2 regions of the Brevibacillus soli genome follow, and region 1 is predicted to be linked to the other one. Evidence: predicted binding sites of a transcription regulator. Region 1 holds the regulator's gene; the other holds the start of a gene.
What was found. The regulator LexA, encoded in region 1, represses DNA repair genes until DNA is damaged. The targets are predictions, from matches to a motif close to CGAACATATGTTCG.
Positions count from the first base shown of each region.

Region 2: ACE99V_RS14370 (type IA DNA topoisomerase) is a predicted target of LexA. The motif match lies at 13,031-13,044, and genes of this name have one in related genera.

Region 1 covers NZ_JBIYSM020000029.1:33,422-49,470, reverse strand. Annotated here, with positions in the region: gene pdhA (pyruvate dehydrogenase (acetyl-transferring) E1 component subunit alpha) at 1-38, opposite strand, end outside; gene ACE99V_RS13205 (alpha/beta hydrolase) at 272-1,012, shown strand; gene ACE99V_RS13200 (hypothetical protein) at 1,004-1,198, opposite strand; lysine riboswitch at 1,548-1,730, shown strand; gene ACE99V_RS13195 (amino acid permease) at 1,817-3,253, shown strand; gene ACE99V_RS13190 (hypothetical protein) at 3,545-3,679, shown strand; gene ltaE (low-specificity L-threonine aldolase) at 3,871-4,893, opposite strand; gene ACE99V_RS13180 (HesB/IscA family protein) at 5,018-5,320, shown strand; gene ACE99V_RS13175 (HelD family protein) at 5,380-7,632, opposite strand; gene crcB (fluoride efflux transporter CrcB) at 7,914-8,279, opposite strand; gene ACE99V_RS13165 (DUF896 domain-containing protein) at 8,368-8,565, opposite strand; gene yneA (cell division suppressor protein YneA) at 8,663-9,001, opposite strand; gene lexA (transcriptional repressor LexA) at 9,515-10,138, shown strand; gene ACE99V_RS13150 (serine hydrolase domain-containing protein) at 10,664-11,755, opposite strand; gene ACE99V_RS13145 (MaoC/PaaZ C-terminal domain-containing protein) at 11,773-12,222, opposite strand; gene ACE99V_RS13140 (class I adenylate-forming enzyme family protein) at 12,226-13,749, opposite strand; gene ACE99V_RS13135 (AMP-binding protein) at 13,770-15,320, opposite strand; gene ACE99V_RS13130 (class I adenylate-forming enzyme family protein) at 15,317-16,049, opposite strand, start outside.
Region 2 covers NZ_JBIYSM020000034.1:6,087-22,135, reverse strand. Annotated here, with positions in the region: gene ACE99V_RS14415 (TolB-like translocation protein) at 1-1,216, opposite strand, end outside; gene ACE99V_RS14410 (RluA family pseudouridine synthase) at 1,213-2,145, opposite strand; gene lspA (signal peptidase II) at 2,202-2,660, opposite strand; gene ACE99V_RS14400 (serine/threonine protein kinase) at 2,734-3,372, opposite strand; gene ACE99V_RS14395 (phosphoglucomutase/phosphomannomutase family protein) at 3,542-4,966, opposite strand; gene ACE99V_RS14390 (glycoside hydrolase family 15 protein) at 4,973-6,949, opposite strand; gene ACE99V_RS14385 (sugar phosphate nucleotidyltransferase) at 6,963-9,341, opposite strand; gene ACE99V_RS14380 (1,4-alpha-glucan branching protein domain-containing protein) at 9,341-12,199, opposite strand; gene ACE99V_RS14375 (DUF4912 domain-containing protein) at 12,215-12,814, opposite strand; gene ACE99V_RS14370 (type IA DNA topoisomerase) at 13,086-15,206, shown strand; gene ACE99V_RS14365 (SulP family inorganic anion transporter) at 15,261-16,049, shown strand, end outside.

The DNA of each region.
Region 1 (16,049 bases):
TTGTTGCCTGTTTGTTCAACAGCAGTTGTAACGCTCATCACATTCACCTCTTTACTGGATTGGAAGAAAGGCTTGGAAATTTCACTGGAGCTGAAAGTGCTTTCAAACACTTCCGCAATCCCTGTTATACCTCAGCAACAACACCTGTTCTATGTGTTATAGTATTGATATTACAGGGTTTATTTCCGTTCTGTTATCATTTACTATAAAATCTGTATCAATTTTTTTCAAGGATTAGTTTTCCACTGTGACATTTTGAGGTGAGCCCGCCATGTCCGATTATGTAAAACGCACCATTGTAAAAGAAGAGATTCCGAGCATCCATCTCGATGCTCCCCGTCCCGTCAAAATCTATCTGCCCCCCGGATACAACGAGCTTTTGTCCTACCCTGTCGTCTACTGCCAGGACGGCAACGACTTTTTTACGATGGGACGAATCGCAACCATCACCAACCAGCTGATCTTGGAGGAAGGGATGGAACCGGTCATCATCGTGGGTGTATCCGTTGAGCGGAGCAAACGAACCAGCGAATACTCCGCAGCAGGGACGCGCAACCCAGCCTACAAACGGTTCTTTACAGAAGAATTGCTCCCCTGGATCGAGGAGCGGTATCCGGTTCGCCGTGATGCATCCAGCCGCGTGCTCGCTGGCGATTCACTGGGAGGCACGGTATCCCTGCATCTGGCGCTGGATCAGCCGGAGGTGTTCCCCCAAGTGCTATCCCTCTCCGGCGCTTTCTTCCAACCGACTTTGGATCGCATTGCCGTGGAAGAGACTCTTTCCTGGCTAAACATCTGGATGGTGGTTGGACTTGAGGAAACTGCGGTGGAAACCCATATCGGCACCTTTGACTTCGTGGAATGGAACCGGAGGACCCGGGATCTGCTAACCGCAAAGCAGGCGCAAGTCTCCTATCGTGAGAAGCCCGGCAATCACGTGTGGGGCTTGTGGCAAAAGGAACTCCCCGACGGATTGCGCCACTTTTTTACCAGCGGGTTCTCTTCACGTTAATCCGTTTATCTCTTTGATTTCATCATAACGGTATTGTCTGCCGTCGCTTAAGAAGATGCCCTCATGGGTGGCTTTGTCGATCTCGCCTGCGACCTGTCGGGCGTCGGTTAACACGATGTTGACCACCTTGCTCTCATCGCGCTGCATCTGGTTCATCACCAATTGACGCTGTTTCGCTGAAATCACGGATTCATCCCTCTTTTCCCTCAAGGTAACTAGGAATTTCCAAAAGTTAGGCCTTGGAAACAGCCCCTTGGAAAGATTCGGGGCCACGCCCGACGCAGCAAGGGACCCCACTCGGTACTGCTTTCACTATCGCCAAGTGGGTGGAGCGTTAGCTATGGTCGGGTGGGTTTTTCATGGACACTCATAGTATTTCTTATCGGAAATGGATTTACTCTCTTCTTGATGGGGGGTAGGGGAAATACGATCGTATATTTTTACCTGTTGACGTATTTTTTTAACCTTGCTATACTCAACAGCGTTGCACAGATGATTTCCTCAAGTAAATAATCAAAATCCTCATCGCAGTTCGGGGTGAGGTAGAGGTTGCGGGATTCATCAGTAGCCGGCAGGAGACTACGTGGGGTCAATGAACGCCGGTGAAAGGGAAAACCGCCGAAGCATGAACATGCCACATCGTGTTCATGCTGGGGCTGCATCGAACAGGTGCAGAACTGTCACAGGTGCGTCTCACCTGTGGAGCACTATCTTTTTTCGAACTGGATGCGGGTTTCCCATGGGAAACGCCGTGAACACACGTTCATCGGTGTTTTTTTATTTTTCCAACAGGAGGACTTATTCATGAATCAAACAAACAAATGGGGCTTTTGGCTGCTGACTGCCTTTGTGGTTGGCAACATGGTCGGCTCCGGTATTTTCATGCTGCCGAGCACGCTGGCTCAATCCGCCAGTCCGCTTGCTGTCATCATTGCCTGGCTGCTTACAGGCTTGGGCGTGCTTATGATCGCATTTGTCTTTGGAAATCTGTCGCTACGCCGTCCGGAGTTGACGGCTGGTCCGCAAAGCTATGCGCGTGCCATGTTCCAGTCGCCGCGCGCGGGCAATATGGCCGGTTACAGCATGGTCTGGGGATACTGGGTGGCCAACTGGGCGGGAAACGTCGCCATCATCACCACCTTTGCCGGTTATCTCTCCACCTTTTTCCCTGTGATGCGTGATGAAACCGTGCTGTTTACCCTCTCTTCCTTCCCGATCGAAAAAGGGAAACTGACCACCTTCCTGGTTTGCACCGTCTTGTTGTGGGGAATTCACACCCTGCTCGTCCGCGGTTTGAACGGGGCGGGAAAATTGAACTTCCTGTCCACCGCCACCAAGGTATTGGGCTTTGTTCTGTTCATCTGTGCATGTCTGTTAGCGTTTGACAGCGCCAACATGGGCTCTTTCTACACGCCAGTCGAAGATGAAAACGGCGTCATGCAAAACCTGTCCGGCCAAATCAACCTGGCGATGATCTCCACCCTGTGGGCGTTTGTGGGAATTGAGTCTGCCGTTGTGCTTTCGGGACGCGCCCGTTCCCAACGTGACGTGCGTTCCGCTACGATTGTCGGCTTGTTGATTGCCGTCACCATTTACATGGGGATCAGCCTGCTCACCATGGGCGTACTTCCGCTTGAACAGTTGAAAGCATCCGACAAACCGTTGGTTGACGCGCTTTCCCTGGTCATTGGTAATTCCGGCGCCACCATCATGGCCGTACTGGCGATCGTCTCCTTGACCGGTTCGTCGATCGGTTGGATCCTGCTTGGCTCGGAACCGCCTTTCCAGGCAGCTCGTGCCGGCATGTTCCCTGCCTTTTTCGGCAAAGTGAACAAAAACGGCAGCCCGGTCGGTTCTCTGACCGTAACCAACATCATGTCACAAATGTTTATCTTCTCGACGATTTCCGGCACCATTGCCGAGGCGTTCAGCTTTGTCATTACCATAGCTACACTGGCTACTCTGCTTCCGTATCTGGTTTCTGCCATCTACCAGCTAAAGCTGGTGTTGACCGGGGAAACCTATCAGCAGCAAAGCGGTTCACGTATCAAGGACGCTCTCATCGCGATCCTGGCCATGGCCTTCTCGGTATGGGTTATCAAAACCGGTACGTCCGATATGAAAACGCTCTTGTTTGGCCTCTGCTTGTATCTCGTCGGATTCCTGCTTTACCCGCTGATGCAGCCGCGTCGGAAACCGGATGCTTCCGAGTCTGCACAAGTCGCGATGGAAACGAAATAATCACGGAAAAACAAGGACCGGGTTCTAGAGGCAACCCGGTCCGCTTTTACTTTTTCTCCTTCCGTTCCTGTAAGAGAGATAACAAGGTAAGGATATCCCCCGCCAATACCAAGACAGCAGCCAGGATTGCAAGATCTTCCGTCGACCACTCTCCCTGTTTCCCCACGCGGTCACCGCCCCTATTGCCTATTTTCCCTTACAGTGTATGAACAGATGTCCGGCTCGTGACCGGGCTCCTGTACTGTTTGAATGGATTTTGGGGAAAGCTAGGAGCGATAAGGGGGAATCACCTTGACAGATCCCAACCGTTTACCTGAACCGCCGGACGCTCTCTTGCACGACTTGTACGAGCTGTACTTTCCACCACGGGATGAAGAGATGTACCTTCCCCCGATCGATTGGTCTGAATGGGCCGATCTGGTATAACTCTGATATGGAAAGAAGCGGGGTCGACTCCCCGCCTCTTTTTTCGTGTAAAAGAATGTATAAATTTGGACATCCCATACAGCGGCTAGAAAAGTGTTCGGGGCCCCGCCCGGCGAAGAAAGGGACCCCACTCGGCACAGCGATAGCAAACGCCGAGTGGGTCGAGGATAGCTAATGACGGGTGGGTTTTCTTATGCTGTCAGCACAGCTTCTACCGCTTGCAGTGTCCTGATGATGTCGTCATCAGAGATGTGTCGATGCGTCGTAAACCGGACGACATGCTCGTCAAAATCGACAGCCAGAACGCCTTTCTCCGCGAGGCGGGACAGTAGTTCTGCCGCCGTGAGGTTCACCGTTTCTGTCCGGACAAGCACAATGTTGGTTTCCACCGGAAGTACTTCCAGGGACAGCTTGGCCAGCCCTTCGGCCAACAGTTGAGCCCGGTTATGGTCTTCCTGAAGCCGTTCGACCATCTCGGTCAAGGCGAGGATTCCCGGCGCCGCCAAATACCCAGCCTGCCGCAAGCCGCCGCCCAGCTTTTTGCGCCACCAGCGCGCTTCTTCAATGAACTCGCGGCTGCCTGCGAGGATGGAACCGACTGGAGCGCTTAATCCCTTTGACAAACACACCTGGACAGAATCCGTCCAGCGGGTAAATTCGCTGACATCCCTTCCCAACGCCACAGCGGCGTTAAACAGGCGCGCCCCGTCCAAATGGACACCGACGCCGTTTTGGTTGGCTATTTCGTATACTTCCTTCATCTGTTCCGGTGACACGACTGCGCCCCCCGCGCGGTTATGGGTGTTTTCCATGCACACCAGCCTGGTCCGCGGGAAGTGAATGTTCTTTCCGCGAATCGCAATCGCCACGTCTCTTGCCTGCATCGCGCCTCGTATACCGGTTACCGTTCTCGTCTGTACCCCGGCCAAAGCGGCTACCGCTCCCCCTTCGTAATAAAAAATGTGGGAATCGGCCTCCAAAATGACTTCATCGCCGTTGACGCAGTGGGTCAAGACCGCTACCTGATTGCCCTGGGTACCGCTTGTGACAAAAAGCGCCGCCTCTTTGCCCAGTCGCTCTGCCGCAATGCTTTCCAAACGATTTACGGTAGGGTCCTCGCCGTAGACATCATCCCCTACTTCCGCTTCCGCCATGGCGCGGATCATCGCTTCCGTCGGTTTCGTCACCGTGTCGCTCCGCAAATCTATCAACATGGAACTTCTCTCCCTTCTTCTCTGTACATCTGGTACCATCATAGCACTTTCTCCATTGCTTTTCGATTTCTCTCTTTGTTACTATAAAGGAGATCAATTTTCCAATGTTAGGAGACCTGCCCCCATGAAAGTAAAAATTACACGCAACGCCGCCAAGCAACTGTCCGAGGTACTGGCACAGGAAGAAGATAAAGATCTGAAACTGCGCGTCTACGTTACACATAAACACGGCGATCACGCTCACTACGGCCTCGCGTTGGACAAACCGGGCGATGACGATGTGGTCGTCTCTACCGATAAGGAGATTGACGTCGTGGTGAAAAAAGACGAAGAACTGCTCGATGGTGTTGTAATCGACTATCTGTACCTGCCGGAAGAAGGCTACGTGATCACCAATCCGACCAAAGGCAACACGGGAGATCATTAATCGATCGCAAAGAGGCAAAACCCTCTACCAATTCGTAACGGGTAGAGGGTTTTCGTTTGCTAGAAACCAGCGTTTTCATGATCCAGTAGATCTTTCGGCACATCCTTCAACAACGGGGTCATCTGTCCCTCGACATGCAGCATCAGCAGGCGGTGAACGGGTCGCGTCATGGCGACGTAAAGCAGTTTTGCATCCATTTCGCTGGTTGAATAGCTGTCTACGTCGAGTAGAATCACCACATCAAACTGCAATCCCTTGGTCAGGTAGGCGGGCATCGCGCTTACGCCCCCGGGAAACGCTGTGTCCTTGCTGCCGAGCAGGGTGATGTCGGGCAGGCTGGATCGCAGCGCTTTGTAAGCATTTTTACTTTCCTCGATCGTTTTGGTTACGATCGCGATGGTTTGAAACCCTTCCTTACGGTACTCCTCCACACGACGAGTCACTTGTTCCCACTGTTCCGTCCGACTGGGCACCGGGAGCAGGATCGGCTTTTGTCCATGCCGCAGCACCGGTTTGGCCAGCACCGTCTCCGGCAGGCTGATCGCTTTCAGTACCTGGTTGGCGCAGCGCATGATTTCTACAGTGGAACGGTAGCTTTGCGCCAGCGTGTAGTACTCGGCCCGCAATGGGGTAAAAACTCCCTCCAGAAGCTCTTCCCAGGAATGCAGGCCTCGATAGGAGTGAATGCCTTGGGCGATATCGCCCACGATAGTGACCGACTGACGCTTCGTCATCATCGCAATGACGGCGATTTCCAAGGCGCTTAAGTCCTGTGCCTCATCCACGACAGCATGATCGAACTGTCTTGCATGATCCAGTCCTTCCAACAGGTGCTTGAGATAGAGCAGCGGAGCGAGATCCTCCGCTTCGATTCGTTCCTGCTCATACAGTTCACGGGAAGAACGTGAGATATGCTCAATCTCCTGATCGGATAGTTCCTGGGGAGCCAACCTTCGCAGACGCTCCGGGTCGCTCATCAGCTGGCGGTACAGTGTGAACACATCCGGCTTGGGAAAAACGGCCAGGTACCTGTCCAGGATCTGCTCCAGCATTTTTTCAAACTTGGCCAATCCCTGCTTGTCCAGATCGACTTTCAGCTCGCGAAGATGGGCGAACAGTTGTTTGTTCATTTCCTGCTTCAGATGTTTGCGCAGCGCCTCCACCCTGTTCTTGTACGGCAGATTCCGAAACTGTTCGGTAAACAACTGCTTGATGATGCTGCCCTCAATGGTAAAAACCTGATTCGTCCTGTTGTATACAAAGCTTAGTTTTTTATAAGGAATTTCTTCTTCCACAATATGCCGCAGGCAGTTTTCCAGCGTTTCCCGACATTCGAGCGAGCCTTTAAAATGGAGACGGTCCCATGCCGTCTCCTGCTCCCGGCGGTCCTGTCCCGCTTCAAAAAACAGGATCAGCGGCTTGTTCGGATCGGCAATCCGCCAGCCTTTGGGCAGCAACGGTTTGACCATGCGCGCGGCCCAATCGATGAAGGTGGACTGCTGTACATCGTCCACTCCAAGCTCCGGCAGTACTTCGGAGATGTAGTTGAGGAACAACCGGTTGGGTGCGAATACCATAAATTTTTTGGACGCAATCGAATCCTGATAATTGTAAATCAAGTACGAGAGTCGATGCAGGGCAATGGTGGTTTTCCCGCTGCCTGCCACTCCCTGAACCACGACCGGCCGATCCTTTTCCGCCCGGATGATGTCGTTCTGCTCGGATTGGATGGTAGCGACAATATCTTTCAGCCTGCTGTCGTTCGTCTGATTCAGATTGGCTGCGAGGAACTCATCAATGAACCCTTCCTGTAAAAATTCATCAGGATCGCCCATCTCACGGTGAATGGTTTCCTTGAGTGCCCCGTCATAAATCCCCGTAATCTTTCCCTTCTCGATGGCAAAATTGCGCTTCAGCTTCACCTCTCCGCGGACGATCCCTTTGCCTGTGCGATAAAACGCATCCTTGCTCTCTCCGCTGTAGTAAAGGCTGGCAATCGGCGCGCGCCAATCGACTACGATGGCATCGAACGTATCACTCTTGACGATGCCCCGTTTGCCGATGTACACACTGTCCAGCTCGTACGTCTCGTCTTTCAAAAAATCGACCCTGCCAAAGTACGGTTTGTCCCTTCCCTGCTCTTCCAGATAGCGCAGGTCCTTTGCTTTTTTGGAGTTGACCACCTGTTTGACGTAATCGTCGGTCGCCTCTCTTATGTCCTGCCTTATCATCTCAATTTCCCTATCAATCTGTTGAACGGTCTGATCCAACCGTTTTTGTTCCATTTCATAGTCCCGATGATGGATCATCACGCGCATCCCCCTTTATAGAGGATGTTTAAAAAGTCCGGGAAACATTGCCGTCGCATCTCTTCGTTGCGTCGTCGCTCCGCTGCGCAGCACAGGACGTGCAAGTGTCGGCGTTGCCCCAGGACGGGGCGCTCTTAGCCGACCTCGCGACTTCCGCGCCTCGATGTGCAAGTGTCGGCGTGGCCCCAGGACGGGGCGCTCTTAGCCGACCTTGGCTCTGTTTGTCCTCCTTTTTAAACGCCCCATAATACGAAAATTCTTGTTGGTTCTTCCAAATCTATGTATTACGTGATGCAGCGTCCCAACCAAATGCCTGCGCCTGCGCCCAACAGCCCGACGATGACACTGACCAGCGCGTAGAGGATTGCTTTCCCCAAGTTCCCGTCGAGAGCAAACGTCACCACTTCAAGAGAAAAGGTTGAAAAGGTAGTGAATCCGCCGAGCATCCCGGTCGTAAGCAGCAGGTATAACTCCGGAGAAAACCAGCCCTTTTCCTTTCCCCAGACAAAGAAAAGTCCGATGCAAAAAGAACCCCATACATTGGCCAGCCAAGTGCCTGCCGGCCAGCCCGGCAGATTAAACAGAAGCCCCAACCAGTACCGCATCAGCGATCCTGCGGCTCCTCCAAGTGCGACAGCAATCCAGCTCATCACGGTTTCCTCCTTATCGTTCAACTGAACAAAAAAACATCCAATCGCCAAGCGAGGATGTCTTTTGTCCATGTCATATCCAATTATATTAATGCTTCGGACCGTTTTCTTCAAGGTCTTCCACATAGCGAATGGAATCCAGGTTCGCTTTCAGAGATGCCTTCACGGAGTCAATGTATTTTTGACGGAGCTTTTGCTGCTCTTGTTTTTCCTCTTCCGTGAGGCCGGTCTCTTTCGACTTTTTCGCCAGTTCGTTAATGCGTTTGATTTCTGCGTCCGTAACCAAAAGCGCTACCTCCTGTCACATAAGAATGCCGCTCTATTATAACACAACAGGAAGAGCATGTGATTGGGAAGAATACGCAAAGATGCACTTTCTTTCTTTATTTCAACGGGATTTTGATGTTTTGACCGGGATAGATCATAACGCTGTCCAACCGGTTCAACTCCATAATGGCATCCACCAGTTCCTGCACATTCATGCCAGCCGCATCCTGATGGCGTTTCGCCAGCTTCCACAAGCTGTCTCCCGCTTGAACCGTAATCAGTTTGCTCGCCGGTTCCTGATGGGATTCGGATGCGAACACAAGTTCTGTCAACAGATAAAAAAAGAGAGTAAATGCCAGCAAAAAGATGAGTGCCTGACCTCTGGTAATGCCTATGCGACCTTTGCGAACCGGCTTTTTCGCAAAACGATTATGTACGGATACGGTATTCATCATAATAGCCCCCTACAAACACTTGTTCTGTTTCTTGATTCTAGAATAATGCGAACATACGTTCATGTCAAGAGAAAAAAACGAACTTATGTTTGTCGAACGCAAGATCCCATGGTATAATATAGAAAACTTTTCGTATAAAAAGCTTCTGTCGAAGTCCATTCGTAGAAGCTGGTTCTTCCTTAGAGGAAGCTTTTTATGCGTTTCGGAAAGTTTCAGATACTGATGCATTAACGCTGTAGCAAACTTAAACTTTCCTACACGATAAAAAAAGCTTCTGTCGAAGTCCATCGTAGAAGCTGGTTCTTCCTTAGAGGAAGCTTTTTATGCGTTTCGGAAAGTTTCAGATACTGATGCATTAACGCTGTAGCAAACTTAAACTTTCCTACACGATGAGAAAACCCAGGCGACGTAAGCTGACGCTGGTGTCGGCTGGGGCCCCGAACCCTTTCCGAGACGCTGTATTTGACGGTCCCTTTTTATACATTCCTATATTCCAAAAATGAGGTGTCACTCATGTCCAAACTGTCCAATCGTCAGCAAGCTATCATTGACTTTATCCGTAAAGAAGTAAAAGACAAGGGATATCCTCCCTCGGTTCGGGAAATTGGCGAGGCAGTCGGCCTCGCATCCAGCTCCACCGTGCATGGTCATCTCGCCCGCCTGGAGAAGAAAGGCCTGATTCGCCGGGACCCGACCAAGCCTCGTGCGATTGAGTTGTTGAGCGACGAAGATCGTTTCCAGGACGATTTCGAATTGTCGGTCGTTCGTGTCCCCGTAGTCGGTAAAGTTACCGCGGGCCAGCCCATTACCGCAGTGGAGGACGTGGAAGAGTATTTCCCGTTGCCGGAAAATATCGTCACTTCGGACAAGGTGTACATGCTCCGCGTTTCCGGTGACAGTATGATCGAAGCAGGCATCCTGGACGGCGATTACGTGATTGTGCGCCAGCAGAGTGTCGCCAATAACGGTGACATTGTGGTCGCCATGACGGAAGAAGACGAAGCCACAGTGAAGCGTTTTTTCAAGGAAAAAAACCACTTCCGCCTGCAGCCGGAAAATTCAACCATGGAACCGATCATCCTTGATTCTGTAACCATTCTCGGCAAAGTGATCGGCGTGTACCGTCTGCTTCACTAGACACAGTACGAAAAAAGCGTGTTTAGAGCCATGGAAGGGGTATCTCCATGGCTCTTGTGAATCTCGATTTTCATTCCGTAGAAACGGTTTATTTTTTTGTCCAAGCAGTTTCGAGTCCTCTGCATACACTATATCGAGGGTGCGCTGGATAGGATGCGGCAGATCATCCCACATCGCTCGCTCCACCCCAATTTACTGCGTGTTAGACCATGTGCTGACACGCCTTTTTTATCGACCCGTTCCGTTTATTGGAAAACGAAGGCGTTCTCTTTGCTTCGCTTCGTTGCCAGCCCGCCAAGGGGTTTATCTGTCCGCTCCGAGACGATCCACGGGGCGGGGGCTCAACATCTGGGTTTCACAAGGAAGGGAGACTAACACCCCCTTGATCCCCGTGTCTACGTCTCTACGCTGGCAGGCTGGCAAAGGCGCTCCGCAAATGAAAACAGCCCCCCTATCCAAACCAAGAGAGCACATTTGCAGTGCTCTCCGAGTTGGGTACTTGATTTGACCGATACAGGCATGTGTCTACTCATTCCCGCATTTCGATAAGGTTCGCAGGATATGAAATGCAAAGCGAACACTTTGACCTACATACCCTACTTTATTGAAAGTGCCAATGATATAAACATCCATTGCAGGATTGTAAAACAGAAAGGAACCGGTCGAACCTATATGTCCCCATACGTTATATTTTTGAATAAATGGAATCATCCGGACCCTCATGAGACCATAACCATAATCTACGCCCATCCACATTTTTGTCCATTTTTGCATGGTTTCAAGTGATTCATGTTGGATGATCTGATTTCCTACCAATGCTTTCATAAATACAAGTAAATCTTCGGACGTGCTAACCGTTTGCCCTGCAGCATAAATACTGCTGAAACTGCGGTAGTTTTCAACGTTAATGGGTCCTTCCAATGAATATAGACTGGCTACAGGGTAACTGCTTTTTACTGCGGGCTCCGAATACTGGGATAAATAGGAGTGATTCATATGGAGTCGCTGAAAAATGTACTCATGGAGCACTTCATGATAAGGCCTAGACGTAATCTTTTCGATAATCAATCCTAAAAGGTTAAAACCTGTATTTGTATAGTGCAAGCCATTTCCCGGTGAAAAACGGGGGCTAAGGTATTGCTTTGACCATTGGATGGTTTCTTGCGGGGTCCAAACTCGTGAAGGTTCTTCAAGCAGAATCTTCAAAAAATGTTTGCCCCCTTTAGGTTTATCTTCATAATAATCCGGAAGTCCTGATGTATTGCTTACTACATGTTCGATACGAATTTCATTGGAATAGTCTTTGCCTTTATAGATATGCAAGTCTTTTAAGATCTCTTCCGGTAAATACTTCGCAATCGGATCACTATAGCGAACTTTTCCTTCTTCAACTAGCATTGCAATAATCACAGCAGTAAACGTTTTTCCAATGCTTGCAGTATGATAAGGTTGCTCTGGATCCGCAGGCATATCGTCTGTTTGCCCGTAAGCCATATTCCAGTGAATATGAAGCTTATCCGAATGAATCAGCAAATAAGCATTCAGAAGCTTTGGATTGGAGTCAACGATTCCACGCAGTTTTTTTTCAATCGTTGCTTTTGCTTGTTCTTGTTTCATTATTTTCCTCCGTTCAATTAGAGAGGCGCCCCTTCCTTTCTGCTATTCAGCAACACACGGATCGTCCCGACAATGACAGTCTCCCCTGACTGTTTTTTCACCTGTTGCCGGACGGTGAGAACGCCTTTTCCGTCCTCTCGAGAGAGAACATCGGTCACTTCCATTTCTACGTGCACGGTGTCGCCAATAAAGGTTGGCGCCGTAAATCGGAGGTGATCAATCCCGTAGAACGCAACCACGACATTCGGATCCATTTGTATCAATCCGGTGGCCACGGACAAAATCAAGGTGCCATGGGCAATTCGCTGTTGAAACATCGTCTCTTTGGCAAACTCCTGATCCGTGTGCAGCGGGTGCCAATCCCCGCTGAGACCGGCGAATAAGATGATATCCGTTTCCGTTATGGTCCGACCGCGTGATCTCCACAATTCACCCATTTCGTATTCTTCTACATATTTGGTAAACATTGTTCATTTCCCTCCTTGTTCTCTCAAAACGTTCTTGAGAATTTTACCCGTTGCATTGCGAGGCAATTGCGGAATGATTTCGAGAAACTTCGGCATTTTAAAATGGGCAAGCTTTCCCTCGCAGTGATTTCTGAGTTCCTCCACTGTAAGCGATTGCAAATGATCTTGTAAAACCACAAAGGCCTTGACTGATTCTCCCCAAAATTCATCATGCACACCGATCACGGCAACCTCGCGAACCCCTGGATACCGCATGATCACCTGCTCGACCTCGGTCGGATAAACGTTTTCTCCTCCTGTGATAATCATGTCTTTTTTCCGATCTACGATGTAGAAAAAGCCCTCTTCATCAACACGTGCCAAATCCCCCGTATAAAACCAGCCCTCTTTCATCACGTTCTGAGTCGCTTCCGGCAAATTCCAATACCCCTTCATGACATTCGGCCCGCGAACAATTAACTCTCCAATTTCATTTGCTTGCACATCGATCCCCGCTTCGTTTACCACACGCGCATCGGTATGAATCGGCGTCTTTCCGATGGAGCCGTTTTTCCGCAAACTGTTCGCCGGATCGAGCAAGGCTACGAACGGTGCCGTTTCCGTTAAGCCGAACCCTTCATAAAAAGGGATGTTCCGTTTCTGGAAAAATTCGATTACAGTAAGCGGGCAGGGCGCACCTCCAGATACGTTCAGCCGGAGCGAGCCAAGGTCGTAGTGGTCGAAGTTGGGGAGATGCATGATCGCCAACCACATGGCTGGCACCATGAACAGGGTTGTGATTTTTTCTTTTCCGATCGTCTCCAAGGTGAGTACCGGATCAAATTTGTCGTGGAGAACGACCTTCCCGCCTTTATAGAGCAGCGTGGTGGTAAATACATTCATTCCGCCGATATGAAAAAGAGGCGCTACGGTAAGCGTACTGTCATCATCCTGCAATGACATTGCATGAACGGCATTAATGGCGTTCCACAAGGTATTGCCGTGTGACAGCATCACACCTTTGGGTTTGCCTGTGGTACCGGAGGTGTACATCATCATGTGCACATCATCGATGTGAACCGAAACATACGGCTCCTGATTGTTCCCTTCACGCAACAACCCTTCGTATTCCAATTGGCCAAATGGAACGGCAGCACCCACGTGTACCCACGTTTGAATGGCAGTCTTTCGTTTGGTTAACTCTGTCACTGCCGCTTGCATTCGTTCATCATAGAACAGCCAGTCCACTCCTGCATCGTTTGCAATATACTCTATCTCATCAACGCTCAGCCGATAGTTGATCGGCACACAAATGGCACCGATCTTGGCGCAAGCGAATAAAACCTCGATCATCTCATTTGTATTAAATAAAATGGCACCAACGCGCGTCCCTTTTTGAACACCCTGTGCAAGGAAACAATCAGCCAACCGATTCACTCTCTCATTGAATTGAGCATAGGTGAATCGCTTCTCTCGATAGACAAGCGCTGTTTTGTCCCCAAACCGTTCACATTGCTTAGGCAGCCAGGAACCGATCCCTTTTACCATACGTTTCACCCCGTTCCGCTTTATTGATCATCGGAGATTTGATACAGGTGTTTATACTGTTCACGAAGGATCGATTTTTGAATTTTTCCTGTGGTCGTCATCGGCAGCTTTTCCACAATTTTTACCCGTTTGGGAATCTGGAAACCGGCCAGGTGCTGCTTGCAATGCTCGAGCAGTTCTTCTTGCGTAAGCGATTCACCGGGAACAGGTATCACAAAGGCGGTTACGGCTTCGTTCCAATGTTCATGAGGCAGACCGACAACGGCAGCACTTGCCACCTTTTTATGCAGGTACATGACTTGTTCAACCCGGATGGACGCTACATTTTCACCGCCGGTCTTAATCATGTCCTTCTTGCGATCGACAAATACCATGAGACCGTCTTCATCGAAATACCCCAAGTCACCGGTATGATGCCAACCGTACGCTCTGCTCATCTCGGTCGCTTCTTCGTTTTTCAGGTAGCCGTTCATGACGTTGGGCCCTCGGTGCACAATTTCCCCGATTTGTCCGGGTGGAAGCAGGTTCCCCTTTTCATCCATCACCGCCGTGTCGTTCATTATCGTTGAAGTTCCCCAGTACGATCCGAATTTCCGCAGTTGATCTTCCGGTTTAAAAATCATCGTGGCCGGATAGATTTCGGTTTGCCCCGTTCCGAGCGAGAAATCTGCTTTCAATTCGTGAATCGCCGTTTCCAATGTAATCTGATCCATCGGCGCCATCGCGTACAAGCATGATTGCAGCGAACTGAGATCATAAGAGGACCGGTTGGGGTGCGCCAGAATCATTCGATACATCATCGGCAAGGCGAACATGTTTGTGATTTTTTCTTCCTGAATGGATCTCATCAGGGATTCCGGTTCAAAACGTTTCAAGATGATACTGGTGCCGCCGATCGTGACAAAGGTTTGCAAAAACGTATGCTGTGCGCAATGAAACAACGGCATCAGAACGGTTTGGACACAATGAGGCTTTATGTCCAGCTCGATGATGTTGCTGAGTGCTGAAAACGCAACGGAAAGGTGGCTGATCATGACGCCTTTTGGCATTCCTGTCGTTCCGCTCGTGTACATGATTTGCGCGACTTCACGGTCTGTAATCTCTACTTCAGGATCGTCGGCAGAATATTCAGAATAAATCTGATAAAACGGCGCATCCTCAGCAGGAATCATGATGAACGCGGGAGACACTCTCAGCAGGTCTTCGCGAGCTGCTTGCAGGAACGGCTCATCCGCAACAAGCAATTTTGCTTCGCTGTGGTGCAAGATGTAGAGCTTTTCCTCCAACGATAATCCCGGATTGAGCGGAACCCACGTTAACCCTGCCTTGGCAATCCCGTACATCACAATCACGAAAGGAAGGGAATTTCCGCAGATGGTAGCCACGGTGTCTCCTTTTTTCAATCCTTGCGCGAGCAAATAATGAGCAAACTGATTGCATTGTCTGTCCAACTCGGCAAACGTGATTCGGTTCATTCCATCCACAATCGCCGTCTTGTCGGGATATTTGCGAGCGCTGCGGCGCAATGCATCCCCAATGGCTACCCGATTGATCACAGAGATATTCATCATCGCTGCATACTCCTTTTCTGTGCGTATTGTTGTTTCAACGTCACTTTTTGCACTTTCCCTGCCGGGGTTAACGGCAGCTGATTGACAAATTCAAAGGAAAAGGGCACTTTATAGTCGGCCAGACAAGCTCGACAGAACGTCATCAATTCTTCGCTGGCAGGCTCTTGATCCGGTACGGGCACGATGTAATAATGCCCTACTTCTCCGTACACCTCATGGGGAACGCCTATTCCGGCAGCGATGGCAACCTTTGGATGAGAGGCCAGGACGTTTTCGATCTCGATCGGATACACGTTGTATCCTCCCTGAATGTACATCTCTTTTTTCCTGCCTTTGAAATGAATCAGGCTGTTCTCATCGATGGATGCCAGATCCCCCGTGTACAACCACCCCTCCGGACCAAACGCTTCTTCCGTCTCTTCCGGCATGTCGTAATAACCTTTTGCTACACACTCCCCCTGAATGGTCAGTTCTCCCACTGCACCCCTGGGCACTTCTTGCTTGTGTTCGTCTACCACCTTGATTTGATAATCACCGATCGCGACCCCTAAACTCTTTGCCGCCTCCTCCCATTCATCATGCAGAGGAGATAACACACAGGCACCAGACGTTTCGCTCAGCCCATACAAGTTAATGATCCGGGCCTGCGGCATTTTCATTCGAATGCGTTGCAGCAGATCCGGGTCCACGTTGGATCCTCCGACAATACAATAGCGAATCGGGGAAAAA
Region 2 (16,049 bases), on a different contig from region 1:
AACCGTGCTCGGCCCGGTCCAAGCGCAAAAAGAGCAGCGCTTTTCCGTCCGGGGAAGGATTCGGATAGGTGTCGGCAGTTTGGCTGGAGCCTTCCGTTACCACTTGTTCCCGTTCAGACGTGCGCATCCAGATTCGCTGGCCGGGCACCATCGGCTTTTGCGGCTGGTAGTTGTATTCCGTTGCGGTGCCACGGGCGAAATAGAGGGCATTTTCGCTCTGCCAGATCGGCAGGGAATCGACCATTCCCGGCTGGCCAATAGCGGTCACTTTTCCTTCGATGACAGCCACCTTCAGCTGTTTGTTGGCCATAGCCTCCCTGCCCCCGCCGGAAATATAGGCGAGCTGCCTGCTGTCCGGCGACCATGCCAGCCATTCGGGATAGGCAAGTCCTACACCTATGTCAATCGGTTTGGCGGCAGGATCCAGTTTGAACAGCTGGATCGCCACACCGTCGGCATTCAGCGACGCGGCGTTCGTCAACACGTAGTAAGCCACGTACCGGCCGTCGGGCGACAGCTTCAGGCCGTCTGCAGCCCAGCCGTATATGCCTTCTTCAACCTTTGGCGGATCGCCCAGCGGATATGCTGCCAAGCGCTTGCCTTCCAGGTCCACCTGCTCCAGCCGCATTGGCCGATTTCGTGCCGCAGGCGTGGAGATCAGCAGACTTTTCCCGTCGGGCATCCAGCTAAAACCAATCGGTTCATTCGAAATGGTCAAGACTTCTGTCGCTTTACCCGGTGCGATTTCAACCACGCGAAAAGTGTACTTCGCTGCATCCGCAGGGCCTTCTCCCTGCACCCGATAGGCAACTTGCAAAGTGTTTGGCGACCATACGGGCAAATCCTGTATGGGACGGCTGTCAACCTGAAACGCTCCCGTGCCGTCCGCCTTCACCGCCCATAAATAGCCGGGCGATTGGTAGGCTTCCACCGTGCTGTGATGCAGGTACAACAGCCACTCTCCATCGTGCGACCAGCCGACGATTTCCACGGAACCCTGCCTGGTCAACTGCCGGGGAGCAGCATGCGGTTTCCTTCCATCCACGATCCACAGGTGGTGGTTGTTTGTAAAGGCAATCTGTGCCGGGAACGGGGCCGCATGGACACGCTGCGGTGCCTCTGATTGTTCCGAAGCGAGAACCGTCCCGCCCGGATGTCCCCAAAGCAAAGCAAGCGCGACGACGCCGATGAGTCGCAAACTCTTTGCCCGCATCATTCCATCATCCGCAGCACGTGAAGCACGTCAAGCATCTCCTGCGGCAACGGAGCTTCAAATACAAGGCGCTCGCCCGTTCTCGGATGAGTGAAGCCGAGCGTCTTGGCATGCAGCGCCTGCCCGTTCAGCTCCAAGGTATTCTTCGGACCGTATTTCGGATCGCCCGCCAACGGATATCCGATGTACTTCATGTGAACGCGGATTTGATGAGTGCGGCCTGTTTCCAGTTTTAATTCCACCAGCGTGTACTCCTTGAACCGTTCCAACACGATAAAATGGGTCACTGCCGGTTTGCTGTTTTCAAACACCACAGCCATCTGCTGACGGTTTTTCGGATCGCGGCCGATCGGAGCGTCGACCGTTCCCATCTCATGCGGGATCACGCCGTGCACGATGGCCACGTACTTCCGATCGACGGTATGATCCTTCAGCTGCTGTGCCAAGCTCAGGTGAGCCTTGTCGTTCTTCGCCACCATCAAGAGACCGGAAGTGTCCTTGTCGATCCGATGAACAATGCCCGGCCGCAACACACCGTTGATGCCGGACAGGTCCTTGCAGTGGGCGAGCAGTCCGTTCACCAGCGTGCCGCTGTAATGACCGGGAGCCGGATGCACGACCAACCCGCGCGGCTTGTTGACGACCACCACGTCCGCATCCTCATACACGATATGAAGCGGCATCGGTTCCGGCTTGATCTGCATTTCTTTTGGCGGCGGCACGCGCAGTGTGATCTCGTCATCAGACGCCACCTTGTAGTTGTTTTTGACAGCGTCCCCGTTGACGGTCACCCGACCTTCCTTTATCCAGGTTTGCACCTGGGAACGGGACCAGTCTTCATTTTGCAGGGTGATAAACTTGTCAATCCTCTCTCCTGCATCCGGGGTCTCCACGATCCAATCGTAACGTTCAAACAGCTGTGTATCGTTCATCGGGTACTCCTCATATCACTTAGTATGGCTAGTATGGTCAGGACTCGGTCATTCCATTAACGACCTATAGGCTTTCGCTTTCCCTCCAGGGCAATATCAAGGAGCAGCAGGGCTACACCTACGGTGATGGCAACGTCCGCCACGTTGAAGATCGGAAAGTTGATCAAGGTAAAGTCGAGGAAGTCGACCACTTTTCCGGTCAGCAGACGATCGATAAAGTTGCCGACTGCCCCCCCCAATACCAGCGAAAGCGCCAGTGAAACACGCGGCTGGGTTTTGCCGATTCGCATCAGGGAAATGACAATGCCCACCACCACCGCAACAGTGATCAGGACGAACAGCCAACGCTGATTTTGCAAAATGCCGAACGCCGCTCCCATGTTGCGATGGGACGTCAGATGAAACACTCCGGGGATGAGCGGGATGGACTCTGCCAGCTCCATATGTTTTACGACCAGATATTTGGTCCACTGATCCAGTGCGACGAGAGCCAAGGCGATTACATAGTAAATCAATCGGGTTTCCTCCTCTTTCCAGCGACGCAAATCAAACACCAAATCAAAATATTACCACAGTCCCTCTTCAGGATCAAAACAATCGCTTCAGCTTTTTATAGTACCGGTATCCTTTTCGCACGCCATTCAATACCCACAAGGGCACCTTCCACCCGCGGTCCTTGAGGAAGGGAAGGTAAAACCGGTAGTACGCCCTCCGCAAATCACGCCACTTGGTATCGGGAATATCCTTGTAATAGTCGGACACATCGATCAGGTATCCCCGCCCCTGATACATCAGCACGTTCTTTCCATGTACATCATGCGGGAACAACCCTTTTGCCCGCGCCTCCTTCAAGGCTGCTTCCACATCCTCAATCACTTCGGGGGGAATGGGAATGCCGTACCGGACGCAATCAAACAGAGGAATGCCGCGCATCCGCTTGATCACGAGGTATCGCGGGCCAGTCTGGTAGCAGACCGGAAAGTACCGTGTCTCACCCAGTTTTTGATACACTTCCACTTCCTGTTCCCAGCCCGGACGACCCGGAGCATAGAGCTTGACCACGACATCGGGATAATCGGGATGACCGAAGACGGCAGCGTAATTTCCCGTGCCTACAAGCTCCCATGGTTCCGGAGTTACATGGACGACAACCGGATCGTCAGGAGACATGCTCTCAATCTTTACCTCATGCAAAAAGGACTGCATGATATCATCTCGGATGCGCATCGTTCATCTTCTCTCTTCAGAAAGACTTTCTCTCCATTCTAACAAAAGGAAATACGTATGTCTCTTTTTCAGTTATTTCCAAACGATGCGAGTAATATCTGCGGACCCCGTCTGCAACCTCTCTTGTACGAATAAACAGCCGACCGGTTCAATCCCGGTCGGCTAATTGTCACACATTGATCTCGATAAACCAGTCGCGAATCGCTTCCTTGATTTTTTCGAGCGCAGCCGCAGCCGTCGCTTCGCAGTATATTCGCAAGAGCGGCTCGGTGCCCGACGGACGAATCAACACCCAGTGACCGTCCTTCAAGAGCAGTTTGATCCCGTCTTTCCGACCGACAGCCTCCACCGGAAACGATCCGATTTGAGCGGGCGGTTCTGCCAGCAGCTGCTCCATCCAGCGATCCTTTTCGGGGAAGCGGATGTCCAGACGGGTGTGAAACAGCTCCCCGAACTCATCCAGCGCTTCCGGCAGAATTTGATCGATCCCTTTTTGCTCCCACGCGCACATTTCCGCAAGCAGCAGGTTGATCAGGATGCCGTCTTTCTCAGGAATGTGACCGAGAATGCTGGCACCGCCGCTTTCCTCTCCGCCAATCAGTACGTCTCCTTTAAGCATCTCCGCACCGATGTATTTAAAGCCGACGGGTGTTTCCGTCAATTCCAGACCAAACCGTTCGGCGATGCGGTCCAGCATGTGGGTCGTCGCTACTGTACGCACGATCCTTCCCTCTAGTCCGCGGTTTTTCACCAGGTGGCGCGCCAGCAAAACCAGGACGTGATTGGGGCTGATGTACCGGCCGAATCGGTCTACGGCTCCAAAGCGGTCGGCGTCTCCGTCATTGGCCAGTCCTAGAGACGCTTTGCTTTTGACGACTTTCGCCTTCAATTCGGACAGATGCTGGTCGTTTGGCTCCGGCAAATCTCCCCCGAACAAAGGATCTTCGTAGTCGCGGATGGTGCTGACGCTGACACCTGCCTCACTCAGCAGACTGGAGACATAGCCGATGCCGGCCCCGTGCATGGGATCGACCACCACTCGCAAATCCGACCGCTTCAGCACGTCGAAGTTGACCATTCTCCGTACGTGCGCCTCATAGTGCGGGCGCAGAAATATGTACTGCATGATTTTGCGGCTGGCCGCCTCATCAAGCGGCATCGTCCGCACATCTCCAGACGCCTGTACCAGAGCGATCAACTCTTCCAGTCGGGCGGTAATCTCCGGCGTTGCGGGTCCGGCGTAATCCGGAATGTATTTGATCCCGTTGTATTCGGGGGGATTGTGACTGGCGGTTATCATCACCGCGCCGCTCGCGGCAAAGTGCTTTACGCCAAAGGCAGCCACCGGGGTTGGCGTGGCTTCGTTCACCAGATAGGCGCGGATCCTGTTGGCAGCGAGGACGCTTACCACTTCCTGCGCAAACATGCGTCCCAAAAAACGGGTGTCGTGCCCGACGATAATGCCCTGTTCCTGCTGCTGCTGTTCCAACGTGTAGCTGGCAATCGCCTGCGCCACGATGCGCACGTTTTCCACCGTAAACTGGTCGGCCATCACAGCACGCCAGCCGTCGGTGCCAAAAGCTATTTTTCTCACGTCATTTCACCTCTTTATATCCTGCTGTAGCAACCGTACTTTTTCCAGGTATTTTAGCACCGTCAAAACAAAAGTGGAGTGAGACCAGGTCAACGGGGCAACGGATACGGGACCGCCGGAAAAGGGATCCACCTGTTCGGGCAGGACCCCGCTCTCAAGCGCATGACGCACCACCCAAGCCAGCCATTCCCGCGGTTCCGCCAGCTCCCCCGGCTCCTTTGCCTTTGCAATTTCCCACTCGGCTATCCAAAGCGTACAGATGATCCACGGGTTGCCTGGGATTTTGCCTATGTCGTTCGCTTTGCGGAAATAGTGGTCCCCCTGGTACCGGGCAATGCCGCCAACGGGAGTCTGCACCTGCAGGCTGCGCTTGACCGCTTCCATGGTGTTTGCTACACGAGGATCGTCGACGGGCAAAACGCCGAAGGAAAACAATCCGAACAAACTGCTTTCCACCGTTTGGTCCTTGTGGATGTGTCCGTCCCCGTCAAGATAAATGCCGCGCAGGAATCTCCCGATGGCGGGGTCGTACAGATGCTTCAGCATCGCGCTCTTGATCCGTTCCGCAGCGTCGTTGTACCGCGAAAAACGATGATCGTCACCGAACAGCTTGGCGAAGCTGGCAGCCGCCTTCAAACCGGCGAACACCGTGGCGCACGTAAAGGTAAAAATTCCGCGCCGCTCTTCCCACAAATCGTAGCTTGGCTTTGGCAGATGAAGATCCGGGTGCACATAGCCAAGCAAAAAACGGGCTGCCGGACGGATGAGAGACGGATAGAGAGACTGACAAAATTCGATCTGCTTGCTGTTCTTGTAATGTTCCCACAAGGCGTACAGGACCAGCGCGGTCTCGTCCTCCTGAATCGGCAGCTGGGCCTCTCCGTCCTGAATGAACGGGTGCCAGCTGGAGCCTACAGAGCCGTCCGGATTGTACTTGTGAAGCAGATATCCTTCATCCGTCAAGGCGTCGCGGCAGAACTGGTAAAATGGCTGAACCGCACCGTAATACCCCGCCGTGCTCATGGCATAGGCGGTCAGGGCGCCGTCGCGGGGCCACATGTAGCTGTAATGATCCCGGTTGAACTGCAGGATGTCAGAGTCGTTGGCCGCAATAATCGCTCCGTTGTGGTCGATCTGCGAGCTGACGACCAGCAGGCTTTGTTTGAACAGGGCAACAATATCGGACGGCAGGTCCGCAAAGTCCCGCTCCTCCTTGTTGACCCAGCGCTGCCAATAGACGCCGATACGCGTCAGCAGCCGGTCGGGGCCGTTATCCAGCACGTACCGGTTCAATTCCTTTACGGCCGGGAAGGAGGCCCCTACACACATCCAGTAAAACAGCGATTTCTCTTCCTGGGGCTCAAGCATGAGCCTAAAGGAGATCGTGCTGTCCACGGACCCTTGGGCAATCGGGTTTCCTTCCAAAAGGCCATCCTCCGCGTCTCGCCAGGTTCCTTCCGCGTAGTTGAAGCGCTTGATCCCCACGCTGTACTGGAATATGCCCTCCTCGTTGGTCTTCCCGTTTACCATGACGTAAACGTTGCGCTTGTAATGGTAAACCGCGTGAAGCAGGGGATCGTACACGGCCGTATCCCCCACCTCGGTTTCATTCAAGCTTAAATCATGGTTAAAAAACAACCGCACCTCGCGTCGTTCGGAATACTCGTTTTTCACACGGACTCTTTTCAGATAGATCGTGTCGCGTTGGTGTACGCCGTCCTCCATGTGCAGGCTTAGACCCAGATGCTCGTGGCGAGCAACGACATCGGTGACCAGCGATTCCTTCCTATATCCCAGCTTGCGTGTCCATCCGTCTTCATCCAGCCACGAGAATCTGCCTTGTACCCAGACCCCCATTTTACTGAAGTGACCGCCCACGTGGTTGAGCTGTCCGACATAGGGATAGTAGAGATCGCGCATATGCAGCTTGTCGTCAAAATTGATCAGCAGCTTTCCGTTGCCTACGACGAGAGGTCTCGGCATGTCCTCACCCCCTCTATTGAAACTCCGTTATCCGCTGCGCGTAGGAAGAGGCAAGTGTCGCTGCCGTCTCTGCAGTTGACCCCTGTGAGATGATTTTGACATGGGAGTCTTCTGTATCCGGCAAAATCAGCACCCATCCGTTTGAGTCGTACACCTTGATGCCTTCAACCAGCTCAAGCGACTTCCCTTTGCTCTCCTCCAACACCTTGCGCATTACTTTTCCCTTCGAAGACCATGGACAGAACACGGTCTTTTTCTCCATGTGGCAGTTCGGCAGCTGCTGCAATACCTGACTGAGCGGCTTTTCTTCACCAGCCAGATAGGCCAGGATGCTCACCAGGCTGTGAACGGCATCAAACAAGGGATGGAATCGCTCGTCCACTGCCGCTTCCATCATCGCCCGCTGGGATACCTTGGTACGCACGACCTCCATCTGCAGCAGTCGGGCCAAATGCTCCAGCTCTATGGGAGCGCTCACCGGGAGTCCGATCCTCCGCCTTTTGCCTCTCCAGGCCATAAGCTGTAGGGCCAGCAGCTGCTCGTTCGTCAGCCTCTCCCCGCTATCGGAGAACAGATAGAACTGCTCCCCGTTTTTGTCCAACTGGATGCCCAGATCGGAACGCTGCCTGAAAACTCCTTCGTGCATGGCTCCGTACTGAACGCTCACCCCCAGCGCGTGAAACAGCGGCGCCAAAAACGTCGGGAAAAACCGCTGTTCGCACTCGATCAACAATTTGAACCGCTTGCGCTGAATCTGATTGGCATCGACCTGACTCAGCAGGGCGCGCTGATACGCTTCCTTTACCAGATGTTCCACATGGAGTTGTCCCAGATTATCTGTCAGTGAGCGCACAAACGTCTCCTGCCAGTAGGCATTTTCGATATTTCGCTCATAGTCGCGGGAGACCGGCAGACCGAGGTGATCGACAAACTGGATGACAATCTGTTTGTCTTCGGGCGGTTCCTTCATGCAGACATGAATGCCGCCGTGGCATTGGAAGCTGCGCACGCCGTAGCGGGTAATCGGAGCAAGCCCGATACCAAAGTCAATCGTATCGATTCCGGAGGAGCACAGACTGGTCATGATGCTGTGCTTCAGCAGCTGGGCAAACGGATGGGAACATGCAGAGAGCGCGATCTTGCTGCCTGGTTTCAGCAGGTAGGCGTACGCTGCCGCCAATCGGGTGACAAACTCAGGTGTGATGTCGACATTGCCCGTACCTTTGATTCCCTGGCTGCTGAACAGACTTTTCGTCATTTTCGCTCCGTAGATTAACGACGTGTTTACGGTGGCGTTTTCTTCAATTTCCTTGTTCGGCCATATTTTTACGCCTGCCTTCAACATCGCCTTGGCCCCGATGCGGCAGTGGTCGCCGACGACCGCTCCTTCATCAAGGATGGCACTCTCGTCAAGGATGACACTGCGACATACGGTTGCGCCATTCGCTTCCACCTTTTTGGCCAAAAACGCATTTTCCCACAAAATCGTCTGAGACAGCCTGGTTCCGCTGGAGATGACAGTGTTTCTGCCGAGAACGGAATAGGCACCGACAGATACCCCTGCCTGCAGGTGAGTCTTCTCTCCAATGTAGGTGGGACCCTCCAGCCGCACCGAAGAGTCGATGCGAACGTGATTCTCGAGGAAAATCCGCGGAGCAATCTCCCGAGCCTTGATCTCCACCTGTACGCGTCCGTCCAGCATGTCGAACTGTGCCTGCCGGTACACCTCAAGGGAACCGATATCCGACCAGTACCCGTCAGCCTTGCAGCCGTAGAGCGGCTTGTCGGCAGCGAGAAAAGCGGGGAATACTTCCTTGCTGAAATCTGTTTCCTTGTCCTCTTCGATATAGGAGAGAACTTCCGGTTCAAATACGTACATACCGGTGCTTACCGTGTCGCTAAAGACCTCCGCCCAGCTCGGTTTTTCCAAAAACCGGACGATGCGGCCATCCTCGTCCGTCAACACGACTCCAAATTCCAGCGGCGTTTCCACCTGAGTCAAAATCAACGTGGCCAGCGCCCGGTTCTCCTGGTGGAATTGAATCGCTTTTGACAAATCGATATCCGTCAGTGTGTCCCCGCTGATCACCAGAAACGGCTCATCGAGAAACTCACTGCAGTTTTTCACGCTTCCCGCTGTCCCGAGCGGGGTGGTTTCTTCAAAGTACGTGATGGAGACACCGAAGCGGGATCCGTCTCCGAAGTAGTTTTTAATGATCTCCGGCATGTACTGGAGGGTAACGGCAATTTGCGTAATACCGTGTCGCTTTAACAGGTCAATGGTATATTCCATGCAAGGTCGATTGAGAAGCGGTACCATCGGTTTGGGGGTATTCGCTGTCAACGGACGCAGACGGGTACCTTTACCTCCGGCCATGATTACTGCCTTCATCACCAAGTTCCTCCTTTATTCATAGCGGAAAGTCGTTGCTGCCCTAAAGAACGATAGGCGGTTATCGATTGACTCGCCAAATGAGCCCAGTTGTAGTACTGTTCTATCTCCTGTCGCGCCCGTTCTGCCATGCTCCTGCATTGCTCCGGGTGTTCCAGCAACCAGCACAGCTGGTTGATCAGCGATTGCACGTCGCCTGCATACATCGTCGCCCCGTTCTCTGTGTGGCGAACGATTTCGCGCAGCCCTCCCGTATCCGCGACCAGAAGCGGTGTGCCGAAGGCCATCGCTTCCAAGGCAACAATCCCGAATGGTTCGTACAAGCTGGGGAAGACAGCCACGTCAGCGAGACGGAACAACTGATTGCGGCGTTCGTCGTCCACAAAACCAAGGAATCGGGTTCGGTCGGCGATTCCCAGTTCCTGCGCCTGACGGCCAAGCTCCTCCAGCATGGGTCCTCTGCCGGCCAGGACAAAGGTGACATCTCCGTGACGTTGGAGAATGTGCGGCGCCGCTTCCAGCAGCAGCTGCACCCCTTTTTCGCGAACCATGCGTCCGACAAAAAAGACCACCCTGCCCGAATCTGCGCCGATCTGCTCTCGCAGCCTTCGCAAGTTCTTCTCCTCCTCGGCCGTATTCCAGTCAGGAAGCTCCATCCCGTTGGGAACAATCAGCGTCCGCTCCACCGGAAATCCGAACAGCCGCCGGAGTTCATCCGCCATATACCGGCTGCAGACGAAAACGTGATCGGACATAGCGATGAGGTCTCCTTCCAGTTGGTGGATCCGCTGCTGCAGAGGCGTGTGAATCCCTTGATTTCGGCCGTGCTCCAACGCATGGATCGTCGTAGCCAGCGGCAGCTGGTAACGGCGCTTCGCTTCCATAGCGGCAAATCCGACCAGCCAGTCGTGGGCGTGAATCACATCAGGCTCAAATCCCAGCCGCATCAAGTGGTCCAGCTCGTCAAGCATCGCCATGTTCAGCTGAAACACCCAGTCAAGGAAATCGGTTTGATTACCCGGCTGGTATGTGCATAGACGGTAGACATGAATGCCTTCCACCACCTCCCGCTCTGGGGCACCGTGCGCGTATCCGGTCAGCACGTGCACCTCCACATTCTGTCTGACAAGATGTCGGGAGAGATCGTAAACAGCCTTTGACAATCCTCCCACCACCTGGGGAGGAAACTCCCAACTCAGCATCAATACACGCAACTGCGGAAATTCTGCCTGACCGGCAGCAACGAGATTGCGCGACAGATTCACTCTATGCGCCCGTTTCGGCAAATAGTACGCCAAATCCAGATCCGGGAAGATGGGATAAGCCCGTTCCAGAGCAGAAATAAAGTTCTCCTCAAGCGACCCCGCCTCAAAGCGTATGAGGATGTCCCGGAAGCGGACGAGGTGGTCGTGCGTTCTTCGGACGGCGTAATCCACCATTGTCTGATTGTCCATGATAAACGCCCAATCGCTGCTCTGCGCCAGCATCAGTTCGCGTGCAGCCTGCCTAAGCGCTCTTTTTTCCAACGGGTCATCCGCGGTGTCAAGGATTTCCACCGCCTCAATCAACTCCCGCTCCGCCTGATGGAGATGCCGGTAGATCCAGTCGTTCCGCTCGTTCAGCCAGACTTCTGCGTAACCGTTCCGCCCCCACGAGGACATCGGCAAGCGGGCACGGTCATTTTGTTCAAATTCTGCCAAATATTCTGACGGCGTGATCAGCTTGAGCACCTCGGAGTCGCCTGTCACTTTGCGCAGGAGAAAGTCAAGGAACTGCGGTCCCTCGTACCACCAGTGACCGAACAGCTCTGCGTCATACGTGGCCACGACCAGCGGCTTGCGATCAAGCCAGTCGGCAGCGCGCTCCACCTGCCGCTCCCGGTTGAACATGAAATGGCCGGCGTGGATCGCTGCCTTCTCCCGTGCCCGGTCGGGGTTGTAAATCTCTTTGGGTACGTCTTTTCCCGTGATTCGGTGATATTTCAAACCAGTGTGTACGCGGATACCGGACGGATGGATATAAGGAGATATGTATGTTTCCTCCAGGTCAAACCCGATGTCGCGGTAGTATTCCCGGTAATCGAAATCACCCGGATACCCTTCCGCCGAGCTCCACACCTGTCGGCAAGATTCCGCGTCCCTGGCAAAAGCCGCCACGTCATAGGGAGTAAAGAGCGGTGCGTACAGCCCGCGGCGCGGTTCCGGTGTGGCGTGTTCAAAGGTGTGGCTGTCGACGAAAAAGTAACGCAGACCGCAATCTTTCAACAAACGGTCCAGACCCGGGGTGTACGCGCATTCCGGCAGCCAGATTCCCAGAGGGCGCTGGCCCAGAATCCGTTCGTGCGTGTCCATTCCCACCAGCAGCTGTGCCCGAATCGCTTCTTCCGTTTCGACAAGAGGCAGAAAGGCATGCGTCGCCGCGCAGGTAATCAACTCGACATGTCCGCCCTCCTGCAGGTGGCGCAGCGCAGGCACCAGATTGCCGTTCAGCCGGCTTAAATACGAGGCGATTTCGCGTAAACGATCCAGATACATTCTCGCTACACGATGTTCCTGTGGCTTGCCAGCCGTCCGCTTTACTTCTTTTCCGGCCAGTTCCACGGTTTTTGCCAGGTGCGTTTTGAAGCGGTTCTGAATCAACGGATCTGCCAGCATAGACAGGAGTGTCGGGGAAACGGCCAGCGTAATGCGAAAGTCGATTCCGTCTAGCTTCAGCCTTTCAAACACGAGCAGAAGGGGAATGTACGCCTCCAGCATCGCTTCATACACCCAGCGCTCTTCCAAGTAATCGTCTCGATCCTCGTGCCGCACATAAGGCAGATGGGCATGCAGCACCAGGGAGAGATAGCCTTTCTGCACGAAGGACACCTCATCTCATTTGGTATAGAGAGAATAGGATGAAAAGTTCTCAAACCACGCCGGATATCGCGTATCGCCAGCCGGTTCGATGAGCGGCTCTCCCCAGCCGGCCCTTTGGTTGCGCGGTGTGGCTGCCGGCTCCGAACGGAGGATGGGGCAAAATCTCCCATCGTGAAACAACCCAAAATCGACAATATAGGTACGGCCCGGTTGGACGTCGTAAATGTACCAGGAGCTCGCTTCATCCGATACAGTCACATCGCGGTAATGATGGGCATTGGCTCCGTCAAACAGCCGGTCTGTTACATCGTAGAGGCGGATGCCCTTCTGAATCTGGCGGTAATCCGCCTGAAGATAAGAGGCAACCATGCGCATCCGCGCCCAGGTGATTTCCCAGTACACATAGAGAACCGACGGGCCTTGAACCATCAGCTTCATTCGATCCCTGGCATAAAACGAGGGCAGCTTTCTGCTTTGGTTCTCCCGTTCGATTGACGAAAGACGCTTGGTTTTGCGCAACTGGTACTTTACCTGACCGACAGTAAGACCGCATTCCTTTGCAATCTGTGCGATGGGCATCGACTGTGAGCGTAGCTGTAGGATTCGTTCTAACACGTCAAGCGCTCCTTTCTTTTTCTCTCTGAAGTTGTTCTCCCCATGATCAGGTTCAGTATAGCTAAAGCTTTGAGTGAAGACTGTCGAACGCTGGGGGTGCTTCCCTTGTTCTTTTGTCGAGGATCACTCTCTTTTTCGTCACCGCCGACGATGCCTGTCGAGTGATCGGCCTCTTGCCAATTCAAGTGAAACCCGTTACGATGACAGATATGCTGGCGAACGGATGTTTCGCTGTGAAACAGTTGAAAGATACAGAAGAAAGGGAACATGGATGGGAAAAGTGTTGATCATAGCGGAAAAGCCGAGTGCAGCCAGGGCGATCGCCGATGCACTGGGCGGTTTTCGCAAACGTGAAAACTATCTGGAAAGCGACCGATACTACCTTTCCTGGGCCATCGGTCACCTGGTGCAGCTGTGCGACCCGGAAGACTACGATAAAAAATGGAAGAGTTGGTCGCTTGGGCAGCTGCCCATCATCCCCTCCTTCCGTCTGAAGGCCAATTTCAAAACGAGACAGCAGCTGAAAGTGCTGGAACAGTTGATGAAGCAGAGCGTCGGACTGATTAATGCGTGCGACAGCGGGCGGGAAGGCGAGCTCGTCTTTCGCTACATCGTCAACTACCTGAAGATGGCCCACCTTCCGACCAAGCGTCTGTGGACAGCCTCCTTGACCAAGGAAGCCATTCGCGAGGCATTCGCCGCACTCAAGCCGGCAAGCGAATACGACAACCTGTACTACGCCGCGGAGTGTCGGTCCCGAGGCGATTGGCTGGTGGGGATCAACGCGTCGCGGGGATACACCTGCAAATTTGGGGACCTGCTCTCCATCGGACGTGTCCAGACCCCCACCCTTGCCCTGCTGGTCAAGCGACAGCAGGAGATTGATCAGTTTGAATCCAGCGAGTACTGGGAGCTGTATGCAACATTTTCAGACGGGGCAAATCGGTATCGCGGCAAGTGGTTTTGTCCGGAAGGCAGCCGTTTCGACGACGAAGCAGCTGCGAAACGGCTGGAAAGCAAAGTGAAGGGGCAGCTCGGCTCTGTCCTACAGTATGAAGATAAAGAGACGAATGAACGGCCTCCGCTCTTGTTTGATCTCACCTCGCTGCAGCGAACCTGCAACCGGCTGTTCGATCTTACCGCAGCGCAGACGCTGAAAACTGCCCAAACGCTGTACGAGCGAAAACTGATTACGTATCCGCGGACCGACTCACCCTATCTCTCCTCCGATCTGGTGCGGACGCTTCCGAGCATTCTTGCAGAGCTGGGACGGCATTCACATTATTCGCCCCTGGTTGAACAGGCAAACCGCTCTCTCGTCACGGCAAACAACAGACGGGTGGTCCGGGACGATCTGATCGGCGATCACCACGCGATTATCCCAACCCCGGAACCGGCCAAGCAGCTGAAGGATCTGGAGCAAAAGGTGTACGACTTGATCGCCCGCCGCTTTCTCGCCCAGTTCTACCCGCCTGCCGTCTATCGGGAGGTAAGCGTCGTGACAGTGGTTGCCGAGGAAACGTTTCAGTCCAAGTCCAAACAATTGATCTCCCACGGATGGCGATTGGTGGAGCAGGGACCCTGGCAGCAGGAGAGCGGTACGAGGAAAAGAAAGAAGCAGCGCGATCCCGACGAAGAGATGAGTGACGACCCGATTCCCAAGCTTTCGGTAGGCCAGCGTGTAACCTGTGCGGATACCCTCTGCAAGCAGGGAAAGACACAGCCGCCGAAACCGCATACGGAAGACAGTCTGCTGTCTGCGATGGAGCACGCAGGAAAAGAGCTGGAAGACCACGAATTGAAGCAGGCGATGAAGGAACACGGCTTGGGTACACCTGCCACTCGTGCAGGGATCATCGAACGGCTGAAACAGGTCGGCTACATTGAAGTGAAAAACAAGGCGTTGCTCCCCACACAGAAAGGGAAAGAACTGATCCGATTAATTGAAAAAAACGGCCCTCAGCTGCTGCTGTCTGCCGAGCTGACAGGGCAGTGGGAAAAACGGATTGCCGACGTGCAGAAAGGAACCTACACGCCCGGCTCTTTTATGGAAAACATCAAAAAACTGACCCATGTGATCGTCGAGCACGTGCAAAAAGCAGAGCCGGAGCGATTGGCCAGGACGGAACTGGCAATCGGAAGCTGCCCCCTGTGCGGCGGATCGGTAATCAAGGCCTATAAAAGCTGGGAGTGCAGCAACAAGAAAGCAAAACGCTGCTCATTCACCATCTGGCCGGTAATCTGCGGCAAGACGTTGACAGAAAATCAGATCAAAACCCTGCTTACCAAGGGACAGACCGGCATGATAAAAGGCTTCGTGTCCAAGCAGGGGAAAAAGTTTCAGGCTCAGCTGACACTGGAGAACGGCAGGATTGAATTGAAATTTTCCTAGCACAAAAATTATAATGAAAGCGATCGACAATTCTCATAAAAAGAAGGAATCTTCATGAAAAGGGACAACTCACAAAGCAGGTTTCGAGATTATTCCTGGGGGCATCTGCGCAAGGACCTGATTTCCGGATTCATCGTCGGTATCATTGCCATTCCTTTGGGGATGGCTTTTGCCATTGCCTCGGGTGTGAAACCGGAGTACGGCATTTATACGACAATCGTGGCGGGAATCCTGATCTCGATGTTCGGGGGATCTCGATACCAGATTGGGGGACCGACCGGGGCGTTTGTCCCCATCTTGCTGTCCATCGTGATGACCTACGGTTATGAAAACCTGTTGATTGCCGGTCTCATGGCCGGAGTGATGCTGCTTTTGATGGGAATCTTTCGTTTGGGCTCGTTGATTCGTTACATTCCCCGTCCCGTAACCGTAGGGTTTACCGCCGGTATTGCCGTCATTATCTTTACCGGACAGCTGGGCAACTTTTTGGGGTTGGAGAATTTGCCCAAGCATGAGTCATTTCTGGCCAATATGAAAGAGATCGCGATCAACCTCCCTCTGTTTAATCCTTACAGTGTCATTACCGCCTTCATTTGTTTTGCCGTACTGCTTCTATTTACCCGTTTTTTCCCGAGAATACCCGGTTCCCTTGTCGGGCTGCTTTTGTCAAGCCTGGCAGCCTCCTATCTGTTCTCGGGACAGGTGGCGACTATCGGTTCTACGTTCGGTTCGATCCCAAGCTCGCTGCCTGAGTTGCACATCCCGGCGATCACGTGGGAAAAGATCGTGCTTCTGTGGAAACCTGCTTTGATTATCGCGGCATTGGGAGGCATCGAATCCCTG